DNA from 4 places in the Citrobacter sp. ANG330 genome. Region 2 is predicted to be linked to each of the others. Evidence: predicted binding sites of a transcription regulator. Region 2 holds the regulator's gene; each other region holds the start of a gene.
What was found. The regulator PurR, encoded in region 2, represses purine synthesis genes. The targets are predictions, from matches to a motif close to CANGCAAACGTTTGCNTG.
Positions count from the first base shown of each region.

Region 1 (4,444 bases), on a different contig from region 2:
GGGACGTCTGCCCGCCGACGGTAAACTGGTCTCTGGTTTTGCCAGTTTTGATGAGAGTGCGTTGACGGGAGAATCCATTCCAGTGGAACGCGCCACCGGCGAAAAAGTCCCGGCGGGGGCGACCAGCGTGGACCGCCTCGTCACGCTGGAAGTGCTCTCTGAACCGGGCGCCAGTGCGATTGACCGCATTCTGAAGTTAATCGAAGAGGCCGAGGAGCGCCGTGCGCCAATCGAGCGTTTTATCGATCGCTTCAGCCGAATTTATACGCCGGCGATCATGGCCATCGCCCTGCTGGTGACGCTCGTCCCGCCGCTGCTGTTTGCTGGTGCCTGGCAGGAGTGGATTTATAAAGGGCTAACGCTGCTGCTGATCGGCTGTCCGTGTGCGCTGGTGATCTCCACGCCGGCGGCGATCACGTCCGGGCTGGCGGCGGCAGCCCGTCGCGGAGCCTTGATTAAAGGCGGCGCAGCGCTGGAACAACTGGGGCGCATTAATCAGGTCGCCTTTGATAAAACCGGGACGCTGACCGTCGGGAAACCACGCGTCACAGCGATTCATCCGGCTACCGGCGTCAGTGAGTCTGAACTGCTGGCGCTGGCAGCGGCTGTCGAGCAAGGCGCAACGCACCCGCTGGCGCAGGCCATTGTGCGCGAAGCGCAAACCAAAGGGCTGGCTCTCCCCTCAGCCGAGGGGCAACGGGCGCTGGTGGGGTCAGGGATTGAAGCACTGGTGAACGGCGAGAACGTGCTGATTTGCGCCGCCGGGAAACGACCTGCCGGGGCGTTTGCCGGAGAGATTAACCGGCTTGAAAGCGCCGGACAAACGGTCGTTGTGGTGCTGCGCAACGAGACGGTAATCGGGGTGATCGCCCTGCAGGATACGCTGCGCGACGATGCTCGCACCGCCATCCGCGAACTGAACGCGCTGGGCGTGAAGGGTGTGATTCTGACCGGCGATAATCCACGCGCGGCGGCGGCTATTGCCGGAGAACTGGGTCTTGAGTTCAGGGCTGGCTTGCTGCCGGAAGATAAAGTGAAGGCGGTCACCATGCTGAATCAACAGTCGCCGCTGGCGATGGTGGGTGACGGCATCAACGATGCGCCGGCGATGAAGGCCGCCGCCATTGGTATCGCAATGGGTAGCGGCACCGACGTGGCGCTGGAAACGGCGGATGCCGCACTGACGCATAACCGTCTCACAGGGCTGGTGCAGATGATTCAACTGGCGCGCGCAACCCACGCCAATATTCGTCAGAACATCGCCATTGCGCTGGGGCTGAAAGGGATTTTTCTCGTCACCACGCTGCTCGGGATGACTGGTCTGTGGCTGGCCGTGCTGGCGGATACCGGGGCAACGGTGCTGGTTACCGCCAACGCGCTGCGGTTGTTACGTAAAGGGTAACGTGTTTTTGCCGGATGGCGGCGTTGCCTTATCCGGCCTACGAGCCACATCCTCTTTTGTAGGCCGGATAAGCGTTAGCGCCATCCGGCAAAACAAGATTACTGGCCTTTACGCACCAGATAGCGGTACGGCAACGTGTCGGTCTCTTTTGCCACCAGTTCATGCTCCATAAAAGTACAGAAGCCGGGAATGTCGCGGGTGGTCGCCGGATCGTCCGCCACAATCAGCAGCGTTTCGCCGGTCTGCATGTTGCGTACGGTTTTACGCACCATCATTACCGGTTCCGGGCAGCGCAGCCCCAGGGCATCAAGAGTATGGTCGGGAGAGGTAAACAGATCGCTCATCGTAGTCTCGTTCATTCAAAAACGACGCTATTTTACGCTCTGTTGTACTGTAAGCCAATCAGGTTAACGATTGCGTGAAAAATAGCCATTGCAATGCCACCGCAAAGCAGTATTATGCGGCGGCTGAAAAAACGAAGACGCGTTATTGGCGCAGCCAGTTTGTTTGAGGCCAGCGCACAGCGCCCGGAGCGTACACGAAGTACGTGAGGAGCGCGAGCACTGCCCGAGAGCAAAATGGCAAGTGAAATAGCGTGTAGCACGAATTGGGTTCCCTCACCCCAATCATCAATTAAAAAGGTACAACATGAATGCATTTACACACTCGCAGCGCGTAAAAGCGTTGTTCTGGCTATCGCTATTCCATCTGCTGGTGATCACCTCCAGTAACTATCTGGTACAACTTCCGGTCTCCATTTTTGGTTTTCACACCACCTGGGGCGCGTTTAGCTTTCCGTTTATTTTCCTTGCTACCGACCTGACCGTGCGCATTTTTGGCGCGCCGCTGGCTCGTCGAATTATCTTTGCGGTGATGCTCCCCGCGCTGTTGATCTCCTATGTGATTTCATCGCTGTTCTATATGGGGTCCTGGCAGGGATTCGGTGCGCTGATGCACTTCAATCTGTTTGTCGCCCGTATCGCGACCGCCAGCTTTATGGCCTATGCGCTGGGACAAATTCTTGATGTCCACGTTTTTAACCGCCTGCGCCAGAACCGCCGCTGGTGGCTGGCGCCAACCGCCTCGACGCTGTTTGGCAACGTCAGCGATACCCTCGCCTTTTTCTTCATTGCCTTCTGGCGCAGCCCGGATGCGTTTATGGCCGAACACTGGATGGAAATCGCCATCGTCGATTACTGTTTCAAGGTGCTGATCAGCATCCTTTTCTTCCTGCCGATGTACGGCGTATTGCTGAATATGTTGCTGAAAAAGCTGGCAGATAAATCTGAAATCCCGGCGATGCAGACAAGTTGAGCTAAAGGTTCCTTTTCCGGGTTGTGATAAGATGAATGAATGCGCCGTTATGGCCGTTTATCGAAAGGAAGAAGTCAATGCGTAATCTGGTTAAATATGTCGGTATTGGCCTGCTGGTTATGGGGCTGGCGGCCTGTGATAATAGTGATACGAAAGCGCCGACAGAAGGCTCGGCGGCAGAAAGTAACGCAACCGGTCAGCCGGTTTCTCTGCTGGATGGCAAACTGAGTTTCTCACTGCCGGCGGATATGACTGACCAGAGCGGTAAGCTGGGTACGCAGGCCAACAATATGCACGTCTACTCTGACGCAACTGGCCAGAAAGCGGTCATCGTCATTGTCGGTGATAACACCAGTGAAGAGCTGTCTGTGCTGGCGAAACGTCTGGAAGATCAGCAGCGCAGCCGCGACCCGCAGTTGCAGGTGGTGACCAACAAATCCATCGAGCTGAAAGGCCACACGCTGCAACAGTTAGACAGCATCATCTCGGCGAAAGGCCAGACCGCTTACTCTTCCGTGGTGCTGGGTAAAGTAGATAACCAACTGCTGACCCTGCAAATTACGCTGCCCGCTGACGACCAGCAGAAAGCGCAAACGGCCGCAGAAAACATCATCAATACGCTGAATATTCAGTAACCGTCAGGATGATGAGACGGCCTCTGGCGAATCCTGCAGAGGCCGTTTTTTTAACCGCCAGGTTAACAGCAGCGCAATCGCCACCAGCCCCGCCGCCGCCAGATAAATCACCGACACGCCCGCCCAACTCATTACCAGCCCGGCCAATGGCCCGGTTATTCCCAGCGACAAATCCATAAACACCGTATACGTCGCCAGCGCCGAGCCCTGATTCTGCTGCGGCACGGCTTTGACCGCCACCACGCCCAGCGCCGGGAAGACCAGCGAAAAGCCCATTCCCGCCAGCAATACACCCATTTTTGCCATCCACGGCATCATTGCCACGCCCACCAGCAGCAGTCCGACAATCTCCACGCTAAAGCAAATCATTGCCACGTTCAGGCCGCCCAGACGGTTGATGCCGTTGGGAAACAGCAAACGCGTTCCGACAAACGCACAGCTAAACAGGGTGAGCGCAAACGCCGCGCCGTCCCAGCCTTTCGCCTCATAAAACAGGGTGATAAAGGTGGCAATCACCCCAAATCCGGCAGAACCCAGCGCCAGCGCCATGCCGTACAGCCAGACACGCCCAAGCACGGCGCGAAACGGCAGGGGCTTGCCTTTGCTGGCTTTCACCGCGGGTCGCGGGATCGCCAGCAAAATGGCCAACAGCGCGATACCCATGATAATCAGTGCCAGTCCCTGCAGCCCGGCCCAGTGATAGCACAGCACGCCGAGCGGAGCCCCCATCGCCATCGCGCCGTAGGTGACAATGCCGTTCCAGGAAATCACCCGTCCGATATGCAGCGATCCCACCACACCGACGCCCCACAACGTCGACCCCGTGCCGGCGAAACTCTGACCGATCCCGAGGATCACCCGTCCCAGACACAGCAGCAGCAAACTGACCATCGGCAAACCGCTGACACTTCCCGCCAGGAAGTAACCCGCACCGCTGAGAAAACAGCCGCACAGGCCAAACACCACAATTTTTTTCGGGCCGAGTAAATCCGCGTAACGACCGGCGTGTGGGCGGCTGAGCAACGTGGCGAAGTATTGCAGGCTGATCACCAACCCCGCCCAGAAGGCGCTAAAGCCCATCACATCATGGACA
Region 1 covers NZ_JASJUI010000010.1:22,970-27,413, reverse strand. The annotation lists gene zntA (Zn(II)/Cd(II)/Pb(II) translocating P-type ATPase ZntA) at 1-1,402, shown strand, start outside; gene tusA (sulfurtransferase TusA) at 1,501-1,746, opposite strand; gene QNN88_RS18735 (7-cyano-7-deazaguanine/7-aminomethyl-7-deazaguanine transporter) at 2,051-2,716, shown strand; gene QNN88_RS18730 (DcrB family lipoprotein) at 2,794-3,351, shown strand; gene QNN88_RS18725 (MFS transporter) at 3,355-4,444, opposite strand, start outside.
Region 1: the regulator PurR is predicted to act here: its motif matches at 1,806-1,823, upstream of tusA (sulfurtransferase TusA).

Region 2 (4,444 bases):
ATCTCTGCAAGCGTGATGTGATGGATAAAGCTTGCCGCCCAGGTTGCCACTACGCTCAGCGCATAGATAACTAGCAGCCAGGGCAGGAGCTGTTGACCCTGCCATTTTTGCAGTGCGGCGCGACAGCCGTAGCCACCCACCAGAAAAGCGATGGTCTGCGGCACATAGCTCAGTCCAATTACCGCCGGACTGTAGCCCATATCACTCAGAATAAATGGCGAACCGGTCAGCCATGCAAAGAAGCTGGCAGAACAGGCGGCGTAGATCAGGACGTTGCCACGGTACGCTTTTGCGCGCAGCAAGGTGGTGAAGGTCAGTTTGTCCTTGCTGTCGTCACGCGCCCGGGGGCTGGGTTTTAAAAACAGCGCAGGCACCATCAGCAGCAGCGTGATGAAAAATAGCGTGGCAAAGATCGCCTGCCAGGAAAGATGAGTCAGGATCCAGCTGCCTAATAAGGGCGCCAGTGCAGGGGACAGCCCGACCAGCGGCATTATCGTCGCGAAAATACGGTTAATTTTATGCGAAGGATAGTAATCAGTCACCAGCGCCTGCCAGATGACGGTCGCTGCACAGACACCCACCGCCTGAATAAAGCGCAGAACTAACAGGCCGGTTGCGCTTTCGACCCACAGCATACCCAGACTACCCAGGGCAAAGACAGACAGCCCCAGCAGCAGGATCGGTTTACGTCCGTAGCGATCTGAGAGCGGGCCCCACAGCAGTTGTGCGATGGCAAAACCCGCTAAAAACAGACTCAGGCTGGCGCTGACGGCAGATGCCGGTGTTTGCAGGTCAGATTGAATGGTGGCAAAAGCGGGCAAATACATGTCGGTCGCCAGAAAACCCAGCACGCTGAGTCCTGCCAGCCAGACTAAAAACCCTTTTCCAGGTTGCATAGTTGTTCTCTAATTTTTGATTAATCACACTGGCGCAGAGTGTAGGGAGTGAATTTCGGCTTGTGAAACGCTAATATTTGTTTATTGCATTCAAAAATTTTGTAGGCAGATTATGTGGTCAGAATATGCGCTGGAAGTGGTCGATGCCGTGGCGCGCAACGGGAGTTTCAGTTCCGCGGCCCAGGAGTTGCACCGGGTACCCTCGGCGGTCAGTTATACGGTTCGCCAGATGGAAGAGTGGCTGGCCGTCCCGCTTTTTGAACGCCGTCATCGTGATGTCGTGTTAACCCCGGCAGGCGCCTGGTTTTTGAAAGAAGGGCGTTCTGTCATCAAAAAAATGCAGATCACGCGCCAGCAGTGTCAGCAAATCGCCAATGGCTGGCGGGGGCAACTCCCCATCGCGGTGGATAACATCGTGCGCCCGGAACGCACGCGGCAATTGATCGTCGATTTCTATCGCCACTTTGATGACGTAGAGCTGCTGGTCTTTCAGGAAGTGTTCAATGGCGTCTGGGACGCGCTGTCAGATGGCAGGGTTGAACTCGCTATCGGTGCGACCCAGGCGATCCCGGTCGGCGGACGATATACCTTCCGCGATATGGGTAAACTGAGCTGGTGTTGTGTTGTTGCCAGCACACATCCACTGGCCGCCATGAGTGGACCCTTAAGCGATGATACGTTGCGCAACTGGCCGTCACTGGTGCTGGAAGATACTTCCCGCACTCTGCCGAAACGGGTGACCTGGCTGCTGGACAACCAGAAGCGGGTGGTGGTCCCGGATTGGGCATCCTCCGCAACCTGCATCAGCGCCGGACTTTGTATCGGCATGGTGCCGACACATTTTGCCAGGCCATATTTTAATAAAGGACAGTGGGTGGCGCTGAATCTGGAAAACCCCTTCCCGGATTCGGCCTGTTGCCTGACCTGGCAGCAGAACGATATGTCACCTGCGCTAATCTGGCTGCTGGATTATCTGGGAGATAGCGAAACGCTGAACAAAGAATGGTTGCGGGAGCCTGACGAGGCTCCCGCAGAAGAGGCTTAACGACGGTAATCGCGGAAGGGGCCATCGGCAACAGAGCGGCGCTCAACCAGACGCGGGTGAACTTCAATGGATTGTGACTCTTCACGTTTATTGACGATGCGGTCAAGCAACATGTTAAAGGCCGTCTCACCCAGTGAATCTTTCGGCTGGTGGATGGTGGTCAGAGCTGGCGTAAAGAAGCGGGCGTTGCGCACGTTGTCATAGCCTATCAGCGACACGTCCTGAGGGACGCGCAGACCCATTTCATCAGCGGCGCAAAGGGCACCCATTGCCATGACATCGCCACCGCAGAAAACCGCTGTCGGGCGATGCGCCTGTGACAGAATTTGCTGCATCGCACGGTAGCCGGATTCTGGTTCGAAGTCGCCTTGCACAATCCAGTTTTCAGGCACTTTAATCAGCGCTTCTTCCATCGCTTTCATAAAACCGGCCAGACGGCCTGCGCCGGTGTTGCGCTCCATCAGTCCCGGGATCACGCCAATTTCGCGATGTCCGCGTTCAATAAGGTAACGGCCAGCCATATAACCGCCCTCAAAGGCGTTATCAATCACGGTATCAGTGAAATCGGCTTTGGCCTCGCCCCAGTCCATCACAACCATCGGGATATGACGATACTCTTCCAGCATCGAGAGCAGAGGGGCGGGATATTCGGAACACATCACCAGCAGGCCATCCACGCGTTTTTGCGCCATCATGGACAGATAGGCACGTTGCTTTTCCAGGTTGTTCCAGACATTACCGAGGATCAGGGTATAGCCTTTCTGAAAGCAGTTTTTTTCAACTGCTTCAATAATTTCAGCAAAGTAGGGGGCTTCGCTGCTGGTCGCCAGCAACCCGATAGACTTGGTATGATTCACCTTCAGACTACGGGCTACCGCGCTGGGGGAATAGTGCAATTCTTTGATTGCCGCCCACACTGCATTGCGTGTTTCTTCAGCGACGAAACGCGTTTTGTTAATTACGTGTGATACGGTTGTAGTGGAAACGTTTGCGCGCTTCGCTACATCTTTAATTGTTGCCATTAAATCTCACTCCAGACCCAACCTGAACAGTCAAATATGCTAAGTAAACGTTTGCCTTTACTCATCCTGTGCGCAACGTCAGGGTTGCAGCATGCCGGGAAAACGCAACAGAGCATCAGGAAGGGGTCAATGGCCGGTACGCTAATCAAGTAAGCGTCGAATTTTGGCTGATCTTAACGAAAAGGGGAAGTATTAAAAGCACATATCACGCTAAATCGTGGGAGATTTTCGCACGCAAGTGTGCAAAAATGCGCTATATCACTTTTTGTGTGGGAATAAAAAGGAGAAAAGTTGATGAGCACCGATCTTAAATTTTCATTAGTAACTACGTTTATCGTTCTGGCTTTAATCGTTGCTGGCGGTCTGACAGCGGCACTGCATTGATTTCCCGTCGGGGGAGTCTCTGCTCCCTCGTCACTCCCGCCATATTGTTATTGAATCTGCAAAAGTCTTTTGTATTTTTGTTAACTTCTCTTTTTTTGTGATTGATGTCATGCTTTTGACTCTTAGTTACGCATCGCGCCTCGACGCGAAGAGCCGGAGTCATCACTGCATGAAAATTAATTATCCTTTACTGTCGCTGGCTATCGGCGCGTTCGGCATCGGTACGACCGAGTTTTCGCCAATGGGTCTGCTACCCGTCATCGCGCGTGGCGTCGATGTGTCTATTCCCGCAGCAGGTATGCTAATCAGCGCCTACGCTGTCGGTGTGATGGTCGGGGCACCGCTAATGACGCTGCTGTTGTCACATCGCGGACGTCGCAATGCGCTGATTTTTCTGATGGCTATCTTTACGCTTGGCAACGTGCTGTCGGCCATTTCCCCGGACTACACAACACTGATGCTGTCACGCATTTTGACCAGCCTTAACCACGGCGCGTTCTTTGGCCTGGGCTCCGTTGTGGCAGCCAGCGTGGTGCCGAAGCACAAGCAGGCCAGCGCGGTGGCGACCATGTTTATGGGGCTGACCATCGCCAATATTGGCGGCGTTCCGGCGGCAACCTGGCTGGGTGAGACCATCGGCTGGCGGATGTCGTTTATGGCAACGGCCGGTTTGGGCGTCATTTCGATGCTGAGTCTCTTTTTCTCGTTGCCGAAAGGTGGGGCTGGGGCACGTCCGGAGGTGAAAAAAGAGCTGGCGGTACTGATGCGTCCCCAGGTGCTTTCTGCTCTGCTTACCACGGTACTGGGGGCGGGGGCCATGTTTACGCTGTACACCTATATATCGCCAGTCCTGCAAAGCATCACTCATGCCACGCCGGCCTTTGTGACCGGAATGCTGGTTCTGATCGGCGTGGGCTTCTCCATAGGTAACTATTTGGGTGGCAAACTGGCCGATCGCTCGGTTAACGGTACGCTAAAGGGCTTCTTGCTGCTGCTGATGGTGATTATGCTGGCTATTCCCCTGTTGGCGCAGAATGAACTGGGCGCGGCGATAAGTATGGTGGTCTGGGGGGCAGCGACCTTCGCGGTGGTTCCTC
Region 2 covers NZ_JASJUI010000002.1:70,084-74,527, reverse strand. The annotation lists gene punC (purine nucleoside transporter PunC) at 1-896, opposite strand, end outside; gene punR (DNA-binding transcriptional activator PunR) at 1,009-1,941, shown strand; gene purR (HTH-type transcriptional repressor PurR) at 1,938-2,963, opposite strand; gene QNN88_RS06025 (YnhF family membrane protein) at 3,258-3,347, shown strand; gene QNN88_RS06020 (MFS transporter) at 3,457-4,444, shown strand, end outside.

Region 3 (4,444 bases), on a different contig from region 2:
CAATCAGCACATCGCCATCGGCGACTTTGGAACCGTCGATAATTTCTGATTTTTCGACCACGCCGACGCAGAAACCGGCGACGTCATAATCTTCACCGTGGTACATCCCCGGCATTTCAGCGGTTTCCCCGCCGACCAACGCGCAACCGGATTGCAGGCAGCCTTCGGCGATACCCTGAATGACGCTGGCTGCGGTATCCACATCCAGTTTGCCCGTCGCGTAATAGTCGAGGAAAAACAGCGGCTCAGCGCCCTGAACCACCAGGTCGTTAACGCACATCGCCACGAGATCAATGCCGATGGTATCGTGACGTTTCAGATCCATCGCCAGACGCAGTTTTGTCCCGACGCCATCAGTACCGGAAACCAGCACGGGTTCACGATATTTTTGCGGCAATGCGCACAGCGCACCGAAGCCACCCAGACCACCCATCACTTCCGGGCGGCGAGTTTTCTTCACTACGCCTTTGATTCGATCCACCAGAGCATTACCCGCGTCAATATCAACACCGGCATCTTTGTAGCTAAGAGAGGTTTTATCGGTCACTGCCTGGTTCCCCACGTTTTCTTACGGTAAAAGTAAAATTCGGCGCAATTCTAACAGGGAAAGCAAACGTTTGCGAGTTTGCGATGCATCCGTTTTTATCTGTTGAAATTTCCTGCGTTTTCTTCGCGGAGCGGCGTTTTTATGACCTGAACCACGAAAATGAAACCGGATTCAGTTTCACCCTTGAAAGCATTGCCGGGATTGCTCAGTATCATACTGAAACCGGTTTCTGTTTTGTCATAACAAATCAACGAGGGAAACTATGTCTGGATTTAACGCGAATTTCATGTGGGGCGGGGCGGTCGCCGCTCATCAGCTGGAGGGCGGCTGGCAGGAAGGCGGAAAAGGGATCAGCGTTGCCGACGTGATGACAGCGGGCGCTCACGGCGTGGCGCGAGAAATTACCGATGGCGTGCTGCCCGGCAAAAACTACCCTAACCACGAGGCGATCGATTTCTATCACCGCTACAAAGAGGACATTAAGCTTTTTGCGGAAATGGGCTTTAAATGCTTCCGGACGTCCATTGCCTGGACGCGCATTTTCCCACTCGGGGATGAAACGCAGCCAAACGAGGCGGGGCTGCAATTTTACGACGATCTGTTTGATGAATGCCTGAAGTATGGAATTGAACCTGTTATTACGCTGTCGCACTTCGAAATGCCCTACCACCTGGTGACAGAATATGGCGGCTGGCGCAACCGCAAGCTGATCGACTTTTTTGTCCGCTTTGCAAAAGTCGTTTTTACTCGCTATCAGGGCAAAGTGAAGTACTGGATGACCTTCAATGAGATCAACAACCAGGCCAATTACCATGAGGATTTCGCGCCGTTCACAAACTCCGGCCTGAAGTATCAGCCAGGTGAAGATCGTGAACCGGTGATGTACCAGGCGGCGCATTATGAACTGGTTGCCAGTGCGCTGGCGGTAAAGGCGGCACGAGAGATTAACCCGGCATTGCAGATCGGCTGCATGATCGCTATGTGTCCCATCTACCCACTGACCTGTGCGCCAAACGATATGATGATGGCGATGAATGCGATGCACCGTCGCTACTGGTTTACCGACGTGCATGTGCGGGGGAAATATCCGCAGCATATTCTCAATTATTTTGCGCGCCGCGAGTTTGACCTCGATATCACGGAAGAAGACCGTGTTGCCCTCTCCGAAGGTTGCGTCGATTACATTGGTTTCAGCTACTACATGTCGTTTGTCACCAAAGCGACGGACGATAACCCGCAGCTCGATTACGACGAGAGCAAAAGTCTGGTCTCCAATCCCTACGTACAGAAATCGGACTGGGGGTGGCAGATTGATCCGGTAGGGTTGCGCTATTCGCTGAACTGGTTCTGGGATCACTACCAGTTGCCGTTGTTTATTGTTGAGAATGGGTTTGGTGCGATTGATATTCAGCAACCGGATGGCACCGTAGACGACAGCTATCGTATTGAGTATATGGCCGCCCATCTGCGCGAAATGAAAAAAGCAGTGGAAGAGGATGGCGTGGATCTGATGGGGTATACCCCGTGGGGATGTATCGATCTGGTCTCTGCGGGAACGGGAGAGATGAAAAAGCGTTACGGGTTTATCTACGTTGATAAAAATAATGATGGCAGTGGGACACTGGCTCGCAGCCGTAAGAAATCATTCGCCTGGTATCAGCAGGTGATAAAAAGCAACGGTGAATCCCTCTGATTTCAGCCACTTGGTACGACGCCCCGCACAGAATGCGGGGCGTGTTTTATACTCATCACCCAAACGTATACCACTTTGCTTGATCCAGGTCATGCATACGTTATATTGCGCCAGAGAGGAAAAGCGGTATAATCCGGCGATTTTTTTTGTGGTTGCCACTCGTCTGAGGAAAGGAGAAGAGTATGAAGATCGTGGAAGTCAAACACCCACTCGTCAAACACAAGCTGGGTCTGATGCGTGAGAACGATATCAGCACCAAACGCTTTCGTGAACTCGCCTCGGAAGTAGGCAGTCTGCTGACCTACGAAGCGACTGCAGGCCTGGAAACCGAAAAAGTAACCATTGAAGGCTGGAATGGTCCGGTCGAAGTGGATCAAATCAAAGGCAAAAAAATTACCGTCGTACCTATCCTGCGTGCCGGTCTGGGCATGATGGAAGGCGTGCTGGAAAACGTCCCCAGCGCACGTATCAGCGTGGTCGGTATGTACCGTAACGAAGAGACGCTGGAGCCGGTCCCCTATTTCCAGAAGCTGGTATCCAATATTGACGAGCGCATGGCGCTTATCGTCGACCCGATGCTGGCGACCGGGGGCTCCGTTATCGCCACCATCGATCTGCTGAAAAAAGCGGGCTGCAGCAGCATCAAAGTGCTGGTGCTGGTGGCGGCGCCAGAAGGCATCGCCGCGCTGGAAAAAGCGCATCCGGATGTGGAACTCTACACCGCGTCGATCGACCAGGGCCTGAACGAGCACGGATACATTATTCCGGGGCTGGGCGATGCCGGCGATAAGATTTTTGGTACTAAGTAAGTGAATCGCTAATCAATAGCCGACTTAAGAGTCGGCTTTTTTTTGAATAAAACAACTCAACGACTCATAACAAACACACTCAGAGGAAAACACTATGACGCGCCGTGCTATCGGGGTGAGTGAAAGACCGCCGCTTTTACAGACAATCCCGCTTAGTTTGCAGCATCTGTTCGCCATGTTTGGCGCAACCGTGCTGGTGCCAGTGCTGTTTCATATCAACCCGGCTACCGTTTTGTTGTTCAACGGGATCGGGACCTTGCTGTATCTCTTTATCTGTAAAGGAAAAATCCCTGCCTATTTAGGTTCAAGCTTCGCGTTTATCTCCCCGGTTCTGCTGCTGCTGCCGCTGGGATACGAAGTAGCGCTGGGCGGCTTTATCATGTGCGGCGTGCTGTTCTGCCTGGTTTCTTTCATTGTCAAGAAAGCCGGTACAGGCTGGCTGGACGTGATGTTCCCTCCGGCGGCAATGGGCGCAATCGTTGCCGTTATCGGTCTGGAACTGGCAGGGGTTGCCGCCGGTATGGCCGGACTGCTGCCTGCGGAAGGGCAATCTGCGGATTCGAAGACCATCATTATCTCGATGGTGACGCTGGCGGTGACCGTGTTTGGCTCGGTGCTGTTCCGCGGCTTCCTTGCGATTATCCCGATCCTGATTGGGGTACTGGCGGGTTATGCGCTGTCGTTTGCGATGGGCGTGGTCGATACCACACCGATTGCCGAAGCACACTGGTTTGCGCTGCCGACTTTCTATACCCCGCGTTTTGAGTGGTTCGCCATTCTGACCATCCTGCCTGCCGCGCTGGTGGTGATCGCCGAACACGTCGGTCACCTGGTGGTGACGGCGAACATCGTCAAAAAAGATCTGGTTCGCGACCCGGGCCTGCATCGCTCGATGTTTGCCAACGGCTTGTCGACGGTGATTTCCGGCTTCTTTGGTTCCACGCCGAACACCACCTACGGTGAGAACATCGGCGTCATGGCCATTACCCGTGTTTACAGTACCTGGGTAATTGGCGGCGCGGCGATTTTCGCGATTCTGCTGTCCTGCGTTGGTAAACTGGCGGCGGCGATCCAGATCATTCCGCTGCCGGTGATGGGTGGGGTGTCATTGCTGCTGTACGGGGTGATCGGGGCATCCGGTATTCGCGTGCTGATTGAATCGAAAGTGGATTACAACAAAGCGCAGAACCTGATCCTGACCTCTGTCATTCTGATCATCGGCGTCAGCGGTGCGAAAGTGCACATTGGCGCGGCGGAGCTGAAAGGAATGGCGCTGGCGACGATCGTTGGGATCGCGCTGAGCCTGATCTTCAAGCTGATTTCTGTCCTGCGTCCGGAAGAAGTGGTGCTGGATGCGGAAGATGCGGATACACCGAAGCAGTAAAATGGGATCCG
Region 3 covers NZ_JASJUI010000001.1:1,036,477-1,040,920, reverse strand. The annotation lists gene purM (phosphoribosylformylglycinamidine cyclo-ligase) at 1-547, opposite strand, end outside; gene QNN88_RS05170 (6-phospho-beta-glucosidase) at 810-2,240, shown strand; gene upp (uracil phosphoribosyltransferase) at 2,423-3,049, shown strand; gene uraA (uracil permease) at 3,144-4,433, shown strand.
Region 3: the regulator PurR is predicted to act here: its motif matches at 2,297-2,314, upstream of upp (uracil phosphoribosyltransferase).

Region 4 (4,444 bases), on a different contig from region 2:
CCTGATAACTGAAAAGGGCAGGGCCACAGGCGCTGCCCTTTTGCTTTTCTCAACGTAACGATTTTACGGGCATCATGAATAACAAACGTATTCCTAAAGCCACGTCGCCCCTGGCCTCGTGGCTTTCTTATCTGGAAAACCTCCACGCGAAAACGATCGATCTGGGCCTTGAGCGCGTAAGCCAGGTGGCTGCGCGACTGGGCGTTCTGAAACCTGCGCCCGTGGTGTTCACCGTCGCCGGAACCAATGGCAAAGGCACCACCTGCCGGACGCTGGAAGCAGTGCTGACGGCGGCCGGGTATAACGTCGGGGTTTACAGCTCGCCGCATCTGGTGCGCTATACCGAGCGTGTGCGCGTGAAGGGCAATGAACTGCCGGAAGCGGTGCACACTGAATCCTTTGCCGAGATCGAAGCGGCGCGTGGGGATATCTCGCTGACCTACTTTGAATACGGAACCCTGTCCGCGCTGTGGCTGTTTAAGCAGGCGCAACTGGATGTGGTGATTCTGGAAGTCGGGTTGGGTGGACGACTGGACGCGACAAACATCGTCGATGCCGATGTTGCTGTGATCACCAGTATTGCGCTGGATCATACCGACTGGCTGGGGCCGGATCGCGAAAGCATTGGCCGCGAAAAGGCCGGTATCTTCCGTGCGGAAAAGCCGGCAATCGTCGGTGAACCGGAAATGCCTTATACCATTGCGGATGTCGCGCAGGAAAAAGGCGCGCTGTTACAGCGTCGCGGTGTGGACTGGCAGTTTACGGTAACGGAGACGGGCTGGTCCTTTAGCGATCGTCACGGCACATTGACCGATTTACCGCTGCCACAGGTTCCGCAACCTAATGCGGCAACCGCACTGGCGGCATTGCGCGCCAGTGGTCTGAACATCAGTGAGCAGGCGATCCGCGACGGTATCGCCCGGGCGATTTTGCCGGGACGTTTCCAGATTGTGAGCGAGTCGCCGCGCGTGATCCTTGATGTGGCGCATAATCCCCATGCGGCGGAATATCTGACCGGGCGGCTGAAAATGTTGCCGAAAAAGGGGCGTGTTCTTGCCGTTATCGGTATGCTACATGATAAGGATATTGCGGGAACGTTGGCCTGGTTGAAAAGCGTGGTCGACGACTGGTATTGTGCACCGCTGGAAGGCCCACGGGGCGCGACGGCAGAACAACTGCTGGAACATCTTGGTAACGGCAGTGTCTATGACAGTGTCGCGCTGGCATGGCAGGCTGCTCTGGCAGACGCGAGACCGGAAGATACCGTACTGGTGTGTGGATCATTTCACACGGTAGCACATGTCATGGAAGTGATGGACGCGGGGAGAATCGGTGGCGAGTAAGTTTCAGAATCGTTTAGTCGGCACGATTGTGCTGGTCGCGCTGGGAGTGATTGTGCTGCCCGGGCTGCTCGACGGGCAGAAAAAACATTATCAGGATGAATTTGCGGCGATCCCGCTGGTGCCGAAACCGGGCGATCGCGATGAACCGGATATGATGCCAGCGGCTACACAGGCATTACCGACCCAGCCGCCGGAAGGGGCGGCGGAAGAGGTGCGGGCAGGTGATGCGGCGGCACCGTCGCTGGATCCATCACGCTATGCCTCAGCGAATAATCCTGAGATTGAGACGACGCCAGCGCCGGTAGAACAACCCAAACCGAAACCGGTTGAAAAACCGAAGCCGCAACCGAAGCCACAGCCGCCTGTAGAGGCAACGCCTGCTCCTGCGCCAAAACCGGCGGTGGAAGAGAAACCGGCGCCGACGGGTAAAGCCTACGTTGTGCAGCTCGGTGCACTGAAAAATGCCGACAAGGTCAATGAGATCGTAGGTAAGCTTCGTAGTGCGGGGTTCCGGGTATATACTTCACCGTCAACGCCAGTACAGGGTAAAATAACCCGTATTCTCGTGGGGCCGGATGCCTCACGCGACAAGCTGAAAGGCTCGCTCGGCGAGCTGCAGCAAATCTCCGGATTAAGCGGAGTGGTGATGGGGTACAGCCCGAACTAAGTGAGGGTTGCCTGATGATGACGCTGGCGTCTTATCGGGCCTGGCACCGAGTTGTTTGTAGGCCGGATAAGGTGTTTGTACCGCGTCCGGCAATGCCCGAAGAGGCATAAAACCGTATGGCGTTGAAGTTTTTTTCAGCGCCATTTTTATTTACGCGCGGGAAGGAAATCCCTACGCAAACGTTTTCTTTTTCTGTTAGAATGCGCCCCGAACAGGACGACAGGGCGTAAAATCGTGGGACACATATGGTCTGGATTGATTACGCCATTATCGCGGTGATTGGTTTTTCCTGTCTGGTTAGCCTGATCCGTGGCTTTGTTCGTGAAGCGTTATCGTTGGTGACATGGGGTTGTGCTTTCTTTGTCGCCAGCCATTACTACACTTACCTGTCTGTCTGGTTTTCGGGCTTTGAAGACGAACTGGTTCGAAACGGGATTGCCATCGCGGTGCTGTTTATCGCGACGCTTATTGTCGGCGCCATTGTGAACTACGTGGTAGGGCAACTGGTCGAGAAAACCGGTCTGTCAGGTACTGACCGGGTTCTGGGTGTCTGTTTCGGGGCTCTGCGCGGCGTGTTGATTGTGGCTGCCATTCTGTTCTTTCTCGACACCTTTACCGATCTGTCGAAAAGTGAAGACTGGAGTAAGTCAGTGTTGATCCCAGAGTTCAGTTTCATCATCAGATGGTTCTTTGACTATCTGCAAAGCTCGTCAAGTTTCTTGCCCAGAGCATAAGCGTTGGGTTGTAGCTTAACGAGGAAAAGACGTATGTGCGGTATTGTCGGTATCGCCGGTGTTATGCCGGTTAACCAGTCGATTTATGACGCCTTAACAGTGCTTCAGCACCGTGGTCAGGATGCCGCTGGCATCATCACTATCGATGCAAACAACTGCTTCCGTTTACGTAAAGCAAACGGTCTGGTGAGCGATGTATTTGAAGCACGCCACATGCAGCGTATGCAGGGCAACATGGGCATCGGTCATGTGCGTTACCCAACGGCTGGCAGCTCCAGCGCCTCAGAAGCTCAACCTTTCTACGTCAATTCCCCGTATGGCATCACGCTTGCCCACAATGGCAACCTGACCAATGCCCACGAACTGCGTAAAAAGCTGTTTGAAGAGAAGCGCCGCCACATCAATACCACCTCAGATTCTGAGATTCTGCTCAATATCTTCGCCAGCGAACTGGATAACTTCCGCCACTATCCCCTGGAAGCAGACAATATTTTTGCCGCGATTGCCGCGACCAACCGCCAGATTCGCGGCGCGTATGCCTGCGTGGCGATGATTATCGGTCACGGGATGGTGGCCTTTCGCGATCCGAACGGTATTCGTCCGCTGGTGCTGGGTAAACGTGATATCGGCGACGGTCGTACCGAATATATGGTGGCGTCTGAAAGCGTCGCGCTGGATACTCTGGGCTTTGAATTCCTGCGTGACGTTGCGTCGGGCGAAGCGGTTTATATCACGGAGAAAGGGCAACTGTTCACCCGTCAGTGTGCCGAAAACCCGGTCAGTAATCCGTGCCTGTTCGAGTATGTTTACTTCGCGCGTCCGGATTCCTTCATCGACAAGATTTCCGTCTACAGCGCCCGTGTGAATATGGGGACCAGGCTTGGCGAAAAAATTGCTCGCGAGTGGGAAGATCTGGATATCGATGTGGTCATTCCGATTCCGGAAACCTCCTGCGATATCGCGCTGGAAATTGCCCGTATCCTCGGTAAGCCGTACCGTCAGGGGTTTGTGAAAAACCGCTACGTCGGTCGTACGTTTATCATGCCCGGCCAGCAGCTGCGCCGTAAGTCCGTTCGTCGTAAACTGAATGCCAACCGCGCAGAGTTCCGCGATAAGAACGTTCTGCTGGTGGATGATTCCATTGTACGCGGCACCACCTCAGAGCAGATTATTGAGATGGCACGTGAGGCCGGGGCGAAAAAAGTCTATCTCGCTTCTGCGGCACCGGAGATTCGCTTCCCCAACGTGTACGGTATCGATATGCCGACGGCCAATGAATTGATTGCGCATGGTCGCGAAGTCGATGAGATTCGCCAGATCATCGGCGCAGATGGTCTTATCTTCCAGGATCTTGACGATCTGATTGAGGCTGTGCGTGCTGAGAACCCGGATATTCAGCAGTTTGAATGTTCCGTGTTTAACGGCGTATATGTCACAAAGGATGTCGATCAGCAGTATCTCGATTTCCTCGATTCCCTGCGTAACGACGACGCCAAAGCGGTTCAGTTGCAAAACGAAGTCGAAAACCTTGAGATGCATAACGAAGGGTAATCCTGACCTGTCCGGGGGCCTATCCCGCCCCCGCTTGCAACTCCTCACAAAATCCTGCAAAGTCAGCCCAGAAGTCAGCCAGGGCGATAAATCATGAAACGACTCATTGTAGGGATTAGTGGTGCCAGCGGCGCCATTTATGGCGTACG
Region 4 covers NZ_JASJUI010000001.1:882,155-886,598, reverse strand. The annotation lists gene accD (acetyl-CoA carboxylase, carboxyltransferase subunit beta) at 1-5, shown strand, start outside; gene folC (bifunctional tetrahydrofolate synthase/dihydrofolate synthase) at 75-1,343, shown strand; gene dedD (cell division protein DedD) at 1,333-2,010, shown strand; gene cvpA (colicin V production protein) at 2,256-2,744, shown strand; gene purF (amidophosphoribosyltransferase) at 2,778-4,295, shown strand; gene QNN88_RS04390 (UbiX family flavin prenyltransferase) at 4,389-4,444, shown strand, end outside.
Region 4: the regulator PurR is predicted to act here: its motif matches at 2,183-2,200, upstream of cvpA (colicin V production protein).